3 regions of the Stenotrophomonas sp. 05N37 genome follow, and region 2 is predicted to be linked to each of the others. Evidence: predicted binding sites of a transcription regulator. Region 2 holds the regulator's gene; each other region holds the start of a gene.
What was found. The regulator FliA, encoded in region 2, starts transcription of late flagellar genes. The targets are predictions, from matches to a motif close to TAAAGTTTNNCNNNCNNNGGCCGATAA.
Positions count from the first base shown of each region.

Region 1 (4,753 bases), on a different contig from region 2:
GCTTGATCGGCGCTGCGTCGCTCTGGCTGATTTCCTTGACCTGGACGGTGGTGATGTTGGGATCGGTGCGGCTGGTGACCGACTGGAAGACCGGCTCCAGCGGCTTGTAGACGGCCTGCGCCGAACCGGCGACGGTGTCGGCGTTGGAGAGGTTGGAGGCGATGGTGCTCATGCGCACCGACTGGGCCTGGAGGGCGGAGCCGGCGATATCGAAAATGGGCAGGTTGCTCATGGCTTATTGGCCCGTGATGGCGGTGAGCATGGAGCGCACCTTGGATTCGACGAAGCTGAGCGAGGCGCGGTATTCCAGCGCGGCGCGGCCGTAGGCGGCCCGTTCGGCGTCGGGGTCGACGGTGTTGCCGTCGATGCTGGGCTGCACGCCTTCCTTGGTGATCTGGAAGGGGTTGAGGCCGCCGCCGATGGCGTAGTGCTGCTCGTTGGTGGTTTTCATCAGGCCATTGCTGTCCAGGCCCTGGGCATTGCGCAGGGCGGCATCGAAGTCGAGGTCCTGGGCCTTGTAGCCGGGGGTGTCGGCATTGCTCAGGTTGCTGGCGATGAGCTTCATCCGCTGCTCGCGCAACGGCATGGCCTGGGCATGGACCCCCAGATAGTCGGAAATCAGATTGGGCATGGCACGCTCCCACGGGACGATGGTGGGAGTGGTGCAAGGGCTGTGCCAGTCTGCGATTTGCCGCCACGCCTGCCGCCACCGACCCTCACCAGGACACGCTTGCGCCATCGGACAGGAAGGCCACAGCCTGCGGAGGGGGGTAGAGCCGACCGTTGGTCGGCTGAAGCGCCATGAACCCCAACGATTCAAGCCCACCCGCCGGCAGGTCGCCCTGAGCCCCTGCCGGGACACGCCGTGAACCCCGCTCCGCGCCCCGGCCCAGCGGCTGGCGGCTGCGCGTTGGAAGCGCCGGGCCATCCCCGGCTGAACCACCGCCGCGCCCACAAAAAAGCCCAGCGGAGCGCTGGGCTTGATGAACCGACGGTGCCGAGCCATGCTCGGCTGCGCCTGGACACCGGTAGAGCCGAGCCATGCTCGGCTGCTCTTGGACACCGGTAGAGCCGAGCCATGCCCGGCTGCTCCTGGACACGGGTAGAGCCGAGCCATGCCCGGCTGCTCTTGGACACCGGTAGAGCCGAGCCATGCTCGGCTGCGCCTGGACACCGGTAGAGCCGAGCCATGCTCGGCTGCGCCTGGACACCGGTAGAGCCGAGCCATGCTCGGCTGCGCCTGGACACCGGTAGAGCCGAGCCATGCTCGGCTGCTCCTACTCAACGCTCACAAGATAACCAGGGCGCCGCCCCACCCACCCCGTCCCACAAGCGGTATGCAACCCGCCGCTACTCACCCGGACAATCAGGCAGCCAACGCCACCTTCCGCAACCGGTCCAGCACGAAATCGGCCAACTCGTGCGGCGAATACTTGGCCACGAACGCGTTGGCGCCCACCCGCTCGACCATCGCGTTGTTGAACACGCCCGACAACGAGGTGTGCAGCAGCACGTACAGCCCCGCCAGGCCCGGGTGGCGACGGATTTCCGTCGTCAGCGTGTAGCCGTCCATCGCCGGCATCTCGATGTCCGAAATCACCATCGCGTAGCGCTCGGCCGGGTTCTCGCCCGAGGCATGGATCTGCAGCAGGTGGTCCAGCGCCTGCTTGCCGTCCGACAGCAGGGTCGCCCCCACCCCCAACTGGTCCAGCACGCTGCGGATCTGCTGGCGGGCCACCCGCGAGTCGTCCACCACCAGCACCTGCAGCTGCGGCCCATCGGTGGGCAGCGCCTGCGCCAGGGACGGGTCCAGCACCGCCTCGCCACGCACCTGCGCGATATCGGCCAGCACGCTTTCCACGTCGATCACCTGGATCAACTCGCCCTGGAACCGCGTCACCGCAGTCAGATAGCTCGATTCGGCGCCCAGTTCCGGCGGCGGGTGGATATCCTCCACCGCGATGTTGACGATCCGTTCCACCCCGCTCACCAGGAAGCCCTGGATCGACCGGTTGAACTCGGTCACCACCAGGTAGCCCGGCGACTTGTCGGCGTTCGGTTCGCGTTCGGGGTGGCCGATCGCCAGCCCAAGGTCCAGCACCGGCACCGAGCGGCCACGCACATCGGCCACGCCGGCGAACTGGCTGGGCAGCCCAGGCACCTGGAACAGGTCCGGGCGGCGCAGGACTTCCTGCACCTTGAACACATTCACGCCAAAAAGCTGGCGTCCGCCGAGCCGGAACAGCAGCAGGGCCAGACGATTGTGGCCGGCCAGGCGCGTACGCTGGTCGATGCGGTTGAGCAGGTCATGTGACATGGGAGTGGTATCGGCGCCAGCCCCGCCGACTTGAGCGCGCCGCCGCGCCGATTCCGGCACGGCCCTTGCAGGACGCTGCACATGTGCCTTGCCCGTGGAGTCGCCATGCGTTGGATCATCCTTGCCGTGTTCGCCCTGGCCACGCTGCCCGCGTCCGCCGCCGGCGGCTGGCAGCCGGTGGACAGCATCCGCGCCGCCGCGCTGTCTACCCTGCCGGCCGGGACCGAGGGCGACACCACCCTGGATTCCGCGCTGCGCCTGCCGGCCTGCGGCCAGGGCTTGCGTGCCCAGCCCACCGGCACCAGTACCGTGGAAGTCAGCTGCCCGGATGCCGGCGGCTGGCGCCTGTTCGTTCCGGTCAAGGTGCGCCGCAACCAGACCGTACTCATCCTCAACCGGGGCATCAGCGCTGGAGAAACGCTGGCCGCCGCCGATATCACCACTGCCCAGCGTGACGTGGCCCGTATCGCCGGCGCCGCGCTGGCCGATCCGGCCGCCGCGGTCGGGCGGGTGGCCCGGCGTACACTCAGTGCCGGCAGCCTGCTCTCGGCCAACGACCTGGTCGCCCAGCGCCTGGTGCGCCGTGGCGACAACGTGGCGCTGGTGTCGCGGTTGGGGGGCGTGGAGGTGCGGGTCGCGGGCAAGGCGATGGCCGACGCCGGCGAGAACGAGCGGGTGTCGGTGGAGAATCTGTCCTCGCGGAAGATCGTCCAGGGCACCGTGGCCGCCAACGGCGACGTTTTTGTGACGCGTTGAGCACAATGCTGAACCCGCGGCGGAATGTGCCAAAAAAACCGCAGAATCCCCTAAAGATGGCGGTCTCCATGCCGTTATCCCTTGTGAACCGTACTTCCAGGACAACTCCATGAGCCAGAAAATCGACGGCAACCTGCAGGCCACCGCCCATCTGCGCAGTGTCGCGCTTGGCAGCAAGCCGGCCGCCAGCGCCGATTCCCCGACGCGTCCGGTGGAAGCCGCCGACAGCCTGCGCCTGACCGGTGAAGCCACCAGTCTGCAGGCCCTGCAGCGCGAACTGAGCAGCGCCCCGGCGATCGACGCCGGCCGCGTGCAGGCCGTGCGTGAGTCGCTGCAGAACGGCACCTACAAGATCAATCCCGATGCGATCGCCTCGCGCATGCTCGAGCTGGACCAGCAGCTGCAGGGATGAAACTGGCGATGAGCGAGCCATTGCAGCGCCTCAGCGATGCCTTGGACGTCGAACGCCAGGCATTGGTCGAGCATGACGTGCAGGCCCTGATCCGGGCCACCGGCGCCAAGCTCGAGGCGCTGCGCGCGCTCGAGACCGTGCCGCCGGTCGGGCAGGGCGAGCGCCTGCAGGAACTGGCCGAGCGCAACCGCGCCAATGGCGTGCTGCTGTCGCGCCGCCGCCGCGAGGTCAACTGGGCCCTGCGCCAGCTCGGCCGCAGCGAAGACGCCTCGTCCTACGACGCCAAGGGCCAGTCCAGCACGCTGCACACCCGCCGGCCGCTCGCCGTCGCCTGATCCGGCCCGCGCGGGCCGCGAACGCGTGCGCGGGCTTCCGTCGCGCAGGCCAACGCGTATATTGGGCGCCTGTTTCGACTGCCCGATGTGACCGTGACCGCTTCTTCCAACCTCGTCACCGCACCGCTGCCCCCGCAGCCGGTCCTGCTCGCCCTGTTCGAGCGTGTCAACGAAGGCATGCTGCTGTTCCGCGAGGATGGCAGCGTGGCCCTGGCCAATGCGGCCGTGAGCGAGATGCTCGGCCAGGCCGAGAACGCCGCCGGGCTGGGGGCGGCGCAATGGCTGCACCAGCTGCTGCCACCGGACGCGCTGGAGCACGCCCGCCTGCATGGCCACTGGAACGGCAGCCTGCCGGTCGGCGAGCGCATGGTCATCGCCCACCTGTACCAGCACGAAGAAGCCGGCCAGCGCCATTACCTGGCCCTGTTCCGCCGCATCGAAGGCCAGGAAGACTACGAACGCGAGCTGCAGCAGCGCCATGCCGAGCTGCGCCAGGCCTACCTGCGCCTCAACGGCACCCAGGAGAAGCTGCTGCAGTCCGAGAAAATGGCCTCCATCGGCCAACTTGCCGCCGGCGTGGCGCACGAGATCAACAACCCCATCGGCTACGTGCACTCCAACCTGGGCAGCCTGCAGGAATACCTGCGCAGCCTGTTCACCGTGATCGAGGCCTACGAACGCGCCCTGCGCGCCCCCGATCCGAAGGCGCTGATCCCGGAGATCGACGACATCCGCAACCGCTTCGACATCGATTTCATCAGCCGCGACCTGCCGCAGCTGATGGCCGAGTCGCGCGAAGGCATCGAGCGGGTCACCCGGATCGTGCGCGACCTCAAGGACTTCTCCTATTCCGGCCGCGATGAGTCCTGGAAGCTGGTCGACCTGCATTCCGGGCTCGAATCGACCATCAACATCATCTGGAACGAGCTCAAG
Region 1 is NZ_JBFTNG010000004.1:320,568-325,320, reverse strand. Features, by position in the region: gene flgC (flagellar basal body rod protein FlgC) at 1-232, opposite strand, end outside; gene flgB (flagellar basal body rod protein FlgB) at 236-631, opposite strand; gene AC1DGC_RS14275 (chemotaxis protein) at 1,367-2,317, opposite strand; gene flgA (flagellar basal body P-ring formation chaperone FlgA) at 2,423-3,073, shown strand; gene flgM (flagellar biosynthesis anti-sigma factor FlgM) at 3,183-3,485, shown strand; gene AC1DGC_RS14260 (flagellar protein FlgN) at 3,482-3,820, shown strand; gene AC1DGC_RS14255 (ATP-binding protein) at 3,998-4,753, shown strand, end outside.
Region 1: the regulator FliA is predicted to act here: its motif matches at 2,325-2,351, upstream of AC1DGC_RS14275 (chemotaxis protein).

Region 2 (4,753 bases):
CCAGGAACAGGTTGGCAGCGCACCGGTCGCAACCGCGCCGGTGGCCCTGCCGGTTCTCGCCGAACCGGCCCAGGCCCAGCCGCTGCCCGCCGCCGAGCTGGTGGTGGTGCCGCGCGATGACGAAGAACTGCGCCAACTGCGCCATGAAGTGGCCGGCATGCGCCAGGTGATCGAACGCGAGATGCACCGCTTCACCGACGAACGCCTGCGCGGCTCGCCGGTGCGTGCCGCCGCCCTGGACCTGATGGACGAATACGGCTTCGACGCCGGCATCAGCCGCGACGTGGCCATGCAGATCCCGCTGGACACCGAAGCCCACCGCGGCCGCGGGCTGATGCTCGGCCTGCTGTCCAAGAAGCTGCCGATCGCCCCGGTCGACCCGCTGGAATCGGGCGGCGTCATCGCCCTGGTCGGCCCAACCGGCGCCGGCAAGACCACCACCATCGCCAAGCTGGCCTCCCGCTTCGCCGAGAAGCACGCCGCCCGCGACGTGGCCCTGGTCACCACCGACACCGGCCGCATCGGCGCCCGCGAGCAGCTCTACGGCTTCGGCCGCCAGCTCGGCATCGCGGTGCACGAGGCCAACAGCGGCAGCGACCTCAACCAGCTGCTGGAGCGCCTGCAGGACTACAAGCTGGTGCTGATCGACACCGCCGGGCTGGGCCCGCGCGACCGCGCCCTGGCTGCCCAGCTGCACTGGCTGCGCGCCGCCCAGCAGATCCGCACCCTGCTGGTGCTGCCGGCCAACACCAGCTTTGGCGACATGGACGAAGTGGTCCGCCGCTTCAGCGCCGCCAACCCGCAGGGCGTGGTGCTGAGCAAGCTGGACGAAACCGGCCGCTTCGGCACCGCCCTGTCGGTGGCCGTGGACCACCGCCTGCCGATCACCTGGGTCACCGATGGCCAGGACGTTCCCGAAGACCTGCACCGGGCCAGTGCGGCCAATCTTGTACTTCGCCTTGAAGATTTGCGCCGCGCGGCCGATATGCCCTGCAACCCGGAGTTGAACCATGCCGTCGCGTGAGTATGCCAAGCTGACCAAGACCTTCCCGCTGTCGGCCACCCGCAGCCAGCCGCTGGGCCCCGTGCGCACCATCGCCGTCACCGGCGGCAAGGGCGGCGTGGGCAAGACCAACGTGTCGGCCAACCTGGCCGTGGCGCTCGCCGACATGGGCAAGCGCACGCTGCTGCTGGACGCCGATCTCGGGCTGGCCAACATCGACGTGATCCTGGGCCTGCAGCCCAAGGTGACCCTGGCCGACCTGGTCGCCGGGCGCTGCACCCTGGAAGAAGTGATCCTGGAAGGCCCGGGCGGCGTGCTGGTGGTGCCGGCCGCGTCCGGCCGCCGCCACATGGCCGAGCTGCAGCCGGCCGAGCACGTGGGCCTGGTCAACGTGTTCTCCGAACTGGAGCGTGAGCTGGACTTCATGGTGGTGGACACCGCCGCCGGCATCACCGACGGCGTGCTGACCTTCTGCCAGGCCGCGCAGGACACCGTGGTGGTGGTCTGCGACGAGCCGGCCTCGATCACCGACGCCTATGCGCTGATCAAGGTGCTCTCGCGCGAGCGCGGCGTGGACCGTATCCAGGTGGTGGCCAACATGGTCCGCGACCCCAACGAAGGCCGCGTGCTCTACGAAAAGCTGACCCGGGTCTGCGAGAAATTCCTCGCTGATGTCTCGCTCAACTACCTGGGCTGCGTGCCGCAGGACGACTGGCTGCGCCTGTCGGTGCAGCGCCAGCAGCCGGTGGTCAAGGCCTACCCGTCCAGCCCGGCCGCGCAGGCGATCACCGAGATCGCCCGCCGCACCGCCCGCTGGCAGGCACCGACCGAGCCGCGAGGCGGGGTCGAATTCTTCCTGGAACGCATCCTCAAGCAACGCGGGGTGACCGCATGAAAGGCGCCGCACAATACAAAGAGGTGCAACGCACGGCCGCCAACGAGTGCATCGCACAGCACTCCGACCTGGTCCGGCGGATCGCCCATCACCTGGCCGCCCGGTTGCCGGCGAGCGTGGAAGTGGATGACCTCATCCAGGCCGGCATGATGGGCCTGATCGAGGCCTCGCGCAGCTACGACGCCGACCAGGGCGCCTCGTTCGAAACCTATGCCTCGATCCGCATCCGCGGCTCGATGATCGACGAGATCCGCCGCGGCGACTGGGTGCCGCGTTCGGTGCACCGCCGCGCCCGCGACGCCGCCTCCACCATCCGCCGCCTGGAGCAGAGCACCGGCCGTGCCGCCAGCGCCACCGAAGTGGCCGCGGCGATGGACATGCCCCTGCCGGACTACCTGCGGCTGATGGAAGACGCCGCGCGCGGCCAGGTGCTGAGCCTGGAGTCTCGGATCGAAGACCAGGGCGAGCTGGATACCGTCGCCCAGGGTGGCCCGACCCCGCAGCAGGTGCTTGAGCGCGGCGAATTCGGCCGCGAGCTGGGCAATGCGATCGGGCTGCTGCCCGAGCGCGAGCAGCTGGTGCTGTCGCTGTACTACGAGCAGGAACTGAATCTGAAGGAGATCGGCGCGGTACTCGGTGTCAGCGAGTCGCGCGTCTGCCAGATCCACGGCCAGGCGGTCCTGCGCCTGCGTGGCCGACTGAAGATCTTCGAGGCGGCCGACGCCGGCCTCGAGAACCATTGATACCGAGGAAAGTGCTTTGAACAAGAACATGCGTATCCTGATCGTCGACGATTTCTCGACCATGCGTCGTATCGTCAAGAACCTGCTGGGCGATCTGGGCTTCACCAATACGGCCGAAGCCGAGGACGGGCATGCCGCGCTGTCTCTGTTGCAGAGCCAGTCGTTCGATTTCGTGGTCACCGACTGGAACATGCCGGTGATGACCGGGATCGACCTGCTCAAGGCGATCCGCGCCGACGCCAAGCTGAAGACGTTGCCGGTGCTGATGGTGACCGCCGAAGCCAAGCGCGAGCAGATCATCGAAGCGGCCCAGTCCGGCGTCAACGGCTACATCATCAAGCCTTTCACCGCCCAGACCCTGGAAGAAAAGCTCGGCAAGATCTTCGAACGCCTGGCGGCGAGCGCCTGATGGAAACCCTCCGCGACAAATCGGCGCTGGTGCAGCGCCTGCAGGATGCCCTGGCCGCGCTGGAAAGCGGCGACGAAGCCGGCTGGCGGCGGGAAATCGACGCGCTGGCCGCGTTGCGTACCCAGCCGATGATGGCCGGGCTGAACCGGCTCGCCCGCGAGTTGGGCCAGGCGTTGGGCGAACTGCCCAGCCTGCCCAGCGAGGCCGGCGAACTGGACGATGCCTGCGCACGCCTGGACCACGTGGTGGCGATGACCGAGCAGGCCACCCACCGCACCCTGGACCTGGCCGAGGAATGCCGCACGCTCACCGAGCAGCTGCGCGCCAATGGCTTGACGGCCGACCAGGACCAGCAGCTGGACCGGATCCGCCACAACCTCACCGAGATCGCGCTCACCCAGAGCTACCAGGACCTGACCGGGCAGATCATCCGCCGCGTGGTGGGCATCGTGCGCCGCGTGCACGAGGGCTTCGGCGCGCTCGGCCTGCCGCCGCAGGACGACAGCGCGCACAAGCGCGACAACGGCCTGGCCGGCCCGGCCGTGAACGGTCTGGATCGCCACCAGGTGTCACAGGTCGACGCTGACGACCTGCTTTCCGATTTGGGGCTGTAACACCATGAGCGCTGTTCCAGACGATATTGCCGCCGATTTCATCCTCGAGGCCCAGGAAATCCTGGATCGCCTCGGCGAACAGCTGGTGTCGCTGGAGCAGTCGCCCCAGGACAGCGACCAGCTCAACGCGGTGTTCCGCGGCTTCCACACCCTCAAGGGCGGTGCCGGGTTCCTCGGCATCCAGGCGATGGTCGAACTGTGCCACGCCGCCGAGGAAACCCTGGGCATGGCGCGGTCGGGCAAGGCGGTGCTGCAGGCCCATCACTTCGATGCGGCCCAGCAATCGCTGGACTACCTGCAGTCGATGCTCGATTCGGTCTCGGCCGGCACCGAGCCCGGCTATGCGCCGCCGGAGCTGATCGCGCAGTTCGACGTCAACGGGCCGGCCACGCCGGCACCGGTGGCCGCCGCTGCGGCGGCACCGACCAGCGGCGAGTTGATCACCGACGACGAGTTCGAGGCCCTGCTCGACACGTTGCACGGCGGCGCCGCGCCCACCGCCGTGGTGCCGGCGAACAAGGCCAATGACGGCCTGATCGGCGAAGACGAATTCGAGGCCCTGCTGGACCAGCTGCACGGCGGCGCCGCCCCGGGCGCCAAGGCCGTGGCCGCCGCACCGGCGCCGCGCGCGCCCGCCGCCGCCCCGGCCCTGCCGGCCAAGCCGGCGGCCAACAAGCCGGTGACCGAAGCCGAGCACACCGTGCGCGTGGACACCAAGCGCCTGGACGCCATCGTCAACCTGATCGGCGAACTGGTGCTCTCGCGCAACCGCCTCAAGACCCTGCGCGCGCGCCTGCACGACGAAGAACTCGACCGCGCCGTGTCCACCCTGGACATCGCCACCGCGCGCCTGCAGTCGGCGGTGATGCGCACCCGCATGCAACCGGTGGGCAAGGTGTTCTCGCGCTTCCCCAAGGTCGCCCGCGACGTCGCCCGCAACCTGAAGAAGGAAGTCGAGCTGGAGCTGGTCGGCGCGGAAACCGAACTGGACCGCAACCTGGTCGAAGCGCTCGCCGACCCGCTGGTGCACCTGGTCCGCAACGCCATCGACCATGGCATCGAAACCCCGGAGCTGCGCGAAGCCCAGGG
Region 2 is NZ_JBFTNG010000006.1:26,886-31,638, forward strand. Features, by position in the region: gene flhF (flagellar biosynthesis protein FlhF) at 1-1,024, shown strand, start outside; gene AC1DGC_RS15815 (MinD/ParA family ATP-binding protein) at 1,011-1,898, shown strand; gene AC1DGC_RS15820 (RNA polymerase sigma factor FliA) at 1,895-2,641, shown strand; gene cheY (chemotaxis response regulator CheY) at 2,658-3,050, shown strand; gene AC1DGC_RS15830 (protein phosphatase CheZ) at 3,050-3,664, shown strand; gene AC1DGC_RS15835 (chemotaxis protein CheA) at 3,669-4,753, shown strand, end outside.

Region 3 (4,753 bases), on a different contig from region 2:
ACAACGGCGGCAGCGTGATCCTGCGCGACGCCAATACCACCGCCACCATCGACGGCAATTACACCCAGCGCGCCGGTGCGCAGCTGATGATCGCGCTGGGCGGCAGCCCGCTCAATGTCACCGGCACCGCGGCGCTGGCGGGCAACGTGCACGTCAGCAGCATCCTCGCCGGCTACGTGCCGGCGGCCGGGCGGACCCAGACGGTGCTGCAGGCCGGCCAGATCAGCGGGCAGTTCGCCGGGGTCACCCACAGCCTCACCCAGGCCACGCTGCTGCAGATGTCGCTGCAGCAGACCAGCACCGCGGTCACCTTGACCACCGACCAGATCAACGTGGTGTCGGCCAGCGTCAACGCCGGGTTTGGCAGTGCTGCGTTGGCCTCCGCGGCACGCGTGGAATCTGCGTTCGAGGTACTCGATCGCGGCGGCCTCGCGGGCAGCGGCTTCGCCGACGGTGCAGGCGAACTGCAGCGCGTCCAGGGCAACCAGGCGCTGCAGGACAGCCTGGACAGTTTGTCCGGCAAGGCGCATGCGCTGGCCACCGCCGCCACCTTCGACAGCATCGACCTCAACCGGCGTGCGCTGTCCGAACGCTTTGGCCAGGTGCAGGGCGCACCGCGTCTGCGTGGTGCCTGGCAGAGCCAGCTCGGCGACGTCGGGCAGGGCAGCTTCTCGGCCAGCGGCGCCGAGACACGCGGCTGGATGATGGGCCAGGACGCGGCCTTCGGCAGCAACGGCGTGCTGGGCTTCGCCTTCGGCGAAACCCGTACCCACAACAACCGCGACTGGGGCAGCGACCGCGGCCGTGACCGCCAGTCGCAGGCGCAGCTGTACGCCGGCTGGAACGCCGGCCGTGCCTATGCCCTGGGCCAGGTGGGCGCCGGCCAGTTCCATCGTGAGATCGATCGCCAGCTGCTGCTGGGTGCCGGTCAGTACGGGGTCAATGCGCGCTACGGCGGCAGCTTCAGTGCGGCCAGCGTGGAAACCGGCTACCGCTTTGGCGACGCTCGATCCTCGCTCACCCCGTACCTGGGTGCGGATTACGCGCGCGTGGACAACGACCGCTTCACCGAACAGGGCGGCCTCGGCTTCGGCCTGCGTACCGAAGGCAACCTGAGCACGCGCAGCCAGGCCCTGGCGGGCGTGCGTGCCGAGCGGCAGTGGGGCAGTTGGTCGCTGCGCGGTTACGCCGAATGGCAGCAACGGCTGTCCAGCACCGGCCTTGCCCAGGACGCCAGCTTCGTCGGCGTCGACGCCTGGGCACCGCTGGCCGGCCTGCAGCCGGCGCGCTCTGGCGGTCTGTTCGGGCTGTCGGTGGAATCGTGGCTGACCCGCAACAGCCGCGTGGCCTTCGGCTACGACCAGCGCTTCGGCCCGCGCGGTGACCTCAGCCAGGTCGCCTTGCGCTACTCGGCCGCATTCTGAGCCCTGGCGGGCGCGGGGCCGGATCGGCGCCGTGCCCACGGGCTCGGAGGCATGGGTTGAGAACGAAAAAGGGCGCGATCACCTCGCGCCCTTTTTCATTGCCGTGCCGGGTGGCGATCAGCTGCCGCGCAGGGTTCCCAGTCGCGGGGTGGCGCGGCCCAGCGGCATCTTCAACTTGCCGATCGACTGGATCCGGGTCTCGGCGATCTGGTCGGCCGCGCGCTGCGGCGCGATGCCCTCGCGCTCGGACAGCGCGAAGATCCTGCCGAGGTTGTGGTAGATGCTGCGGATCAGGCGCATGGCGCGCTCACGGTTGTAACCGTCGATCTCCAGCGATACGTTCATCACGCCCCCGGCGTTGACCGCATAGTCGGGTGCATACAGGATGCCGCGGGCGTGCAGTTCATCGCCCACCTCCAGGCTCGACAACTGGTTGTTGGCGGTGCCGCAGACGATCTTGCATTTCAACCGCGGCAGGGTCTGCGGGTTGATCGCCCCTTCCAGCGCGCAGGGCGCGAACACGTCGGCGCTGACGTCGTAGATATCGTCCGGCTTGACCGCCTCGGCGCCGTACTCGGTGACGGCGCGCTCGACCCGCGTACTGTCCAGGTCGGTGACGAACAGCTTGGCGCCCCGGTCGCGCAGCAGCTTCACCAGTTCCATGCCGATATGGCCCAGGCCCTGCACCGCGATGCTGGCCTTGCCCACTTCCTCGTGGCCGAGCTTGTGCTGCATGGAGGCCATCAGCGCCTGCAGTGCGCCGTAGGCGGTGAACGGGGCGGGATCTCCGGAGCCGCCATGGACCTGGTGCACGCCGGTGACGTACTCGCTCTCCAGGTAGATGTTCTCCATGTCGTTGACGTCGGTGCCGACGTCTTCGGCGGTGATGTAGCGTCCGCCGAGCGAATCCACATACCGCCCGAACGCGCGGAACAGCACTTCGCTCTTGTCCTGGCGCGGGTCACCGATGATCACCGCCTTGCCACCGCCCACGTTCAGCCCGGCCAGCGCGTTCTTGTAGGTCATGGTGCGGCTCAGTCGCAGCGCATCGGCCAGCGCATCGTCGGTGCTGGCGTAGGGGCGCATGCGCACGCCGCCCAAGGCCGGGCCGAGGGTGGTGTTGTGGATGGCGATGATCGCCCTCAGGCCGGCATCGCGGTTGTGGCAGAACACCACTTGTTCGTGACCGGAAGATTCGAGGGTTTCAAATAACATGGTGGCTCCGATGGTGCGAACGGTGGCGAACAGCGGCGAACGAACCAGCAAAAGGTGGGTTGCAAAACAAAAAAAGCGACTTCGTCTGATCGGGTGACGGGTCGCGCGGCGCCATTCTAGTGCATTCCGCCGGAGGGCGTTGTCAGCATCCGGAACGACCCTGCCGGGGCGTCCTGCCACGGACCCGCGGGAAGGCGGCATTAAAGTTGCTGAAGATGGCGCCGATGCCGTGGCAACGGTGCGCAGTACCAGCAATGCCAGGACGGACGACGTGGGTGCAGGGGCGACAAGACAAATACGGTGCCGGCCAGGACGGTGGCGTTGATGACGATGGCCGTGATCGTGATGGCGACAGGACTGTTGGCGGCGGCCGCGCTGGGGGTGGGCATCGCCCGCCGGCGTGGCCGCGGCGGGGCCGTGGCCGCGACGGGGACCGGCGCGCGCGGGATCGCGCCTGCGGCCGCGGCGACCGAGGTCGAGGTCCCGACGGGCGACATCCTGCAATCGGGCCTGCATGCGCTGGCGCTGGTCTCGCGCAGCGGCGTGGCCGATGCCGGCGGGTGCGCCGATGAGGCGGCGCTGCAGGCCGCGGTGGTGGCTGCGCTGGAGCAGCGCGACTGGTCGGCGCGGCACCTGCCACGGCGACCGCAGCTGTTGCCGCAGCTGATCCAGACGGTCAACGACAGCGACGCCTCGGCGCGGGCGATGGCGGCGATCATCGGCCAGGATCCGGTGCTGACCGGCAACCTGCTGCGGATCGCCAACAGCCCGGTGTATCGCCTGCAGGCCAAGCCGGTGGACAGCCTGCAGCGGGCGGTAACCCTGGTCGGCACCGACGGCATCCGCCAGATCATCAGCGCGGTGCTGGTGCAGCCGGTGATGCAGGTGCAGTGCGTGGCCTTCCCGCAGTTCGGCACGGTGATCTGGGAGCACGCGCTGCTGGCCTCGCGCGCGGCGGCCGACCATGCGCGGCTGGTCACCCATGACGATGCGTTTGCCGCGCAGTGGCTGGGGCTGACCCAGGGCCTGGGGGCGGCGCTGGTGATGCGCCACCTGCTGGATGTCTGCGCCGCGCAGGGTGACGCGGCGCCGTCGCGCGCGCTGGCCGCGCACCTGCTGGACGCCTGGACGTTGCCGGTGGCCAGCCGGATCGCGGCGGCGTGGGAGCTGCCGCCGGCGGTGCACGAGGCATTGCTGCGCGAGGGCGACAACGCCCAGGCCGGGTTGTCGGCCAGTCTGCGCTTTGCGCGCGCGGCGGCGGCGGCCAGCCTGCTGTGCCGGCATGGTCGGATCGGCCAGGCCCAGGCACTGGCGATCCTGGAGCAGCAGCACGCCACGCCGGCGCACGCGCTGCACTGGATCTGGCGGCGCCTGCATGGGCGGGGAGTGGAAACCCTGGACGCCGACGAGCAGGTCGAGGGTTGATGGAGGCCACGCATGGCGTGGCACGACGCTACGGTGGGGTTACAACTGCGATTCCAGGGGCAGCCAGCTGATCGCGCGGGCACTGGCGCGCAACCAGAAGGAGGCGTCCGGCTCGCGGTCGAGCAGCACCGGCGGCTGCGCGTCGCGGTCCAGCCAGCGCACCTGGCCCCGGCTGTCCAGGGTGACCCAGTAACTTTGCCCGGGGTCGGCCAGGCGCAGGTACTCGCTGCGCAGTTGCGCGGCCAGCCAGGGGTCGTCGAACAGGACGCCCATCTCGGTGTTGAGATAGGCCGAGCGCGGGTCGAGGTTGAACGAGCCGACGAAGCCGCGCCGATCATCGATCATGAAAGCCTTGGTGTGCAGGCTGGCACCGCTGCTGCCGAACAGGCCGCCGCCGTCGGTGTGGCCGTGGGCCTTCAGTTCGTACAGGTGCACGCCGCTGCGCAGCAACGGCGCGCGGTAGTGCATGTAGCCGCCATGCACGGCGGCCACGTCGTTGGCGGCCAGGGAGTTGGTCACCACCGCCACCGTGGCGCCGCGCTGGACCATCGCGGCCATGCCGGCGGTGCCTTCCTCGCCGGGCACGAAGTAGGGGGAGATCAGCAATGCCTTGTGCCGGGTGGCCTGCAGTTCGCGCACCAGGCGGGTGACCAGCCAGTCGGCCTGGTCGTCGCGGCGGTGCTTCATCG
Region 3 is NZ_JBFTNG010000001.1:648,110-652,862, reverse strand. Features, by position in the region: gene AC1DGC_RS02990 (S8 family serine peptidase) at 1-1,424, shown strand, start outside; gene AC1DGC_RS02985 (Glu/Leu/Phe/Val dehydrogenase dimerization domain-containing protein) at 1,542-2,639, opposite strand; gene AC1DGC_RS02980 (HDOD domain-containing protein) at 2,964-4,064, shown strand; gene AC1DGC_RS02975 (phospholipase D family protein) at 4,104-4,753, opposite strand, start outside.
Region 3: the regulator FliA is predicted to act here: its motif matches at 2,841-2,867, upstream of AC1DGC_RS02980 (HDOD domain-containing protein).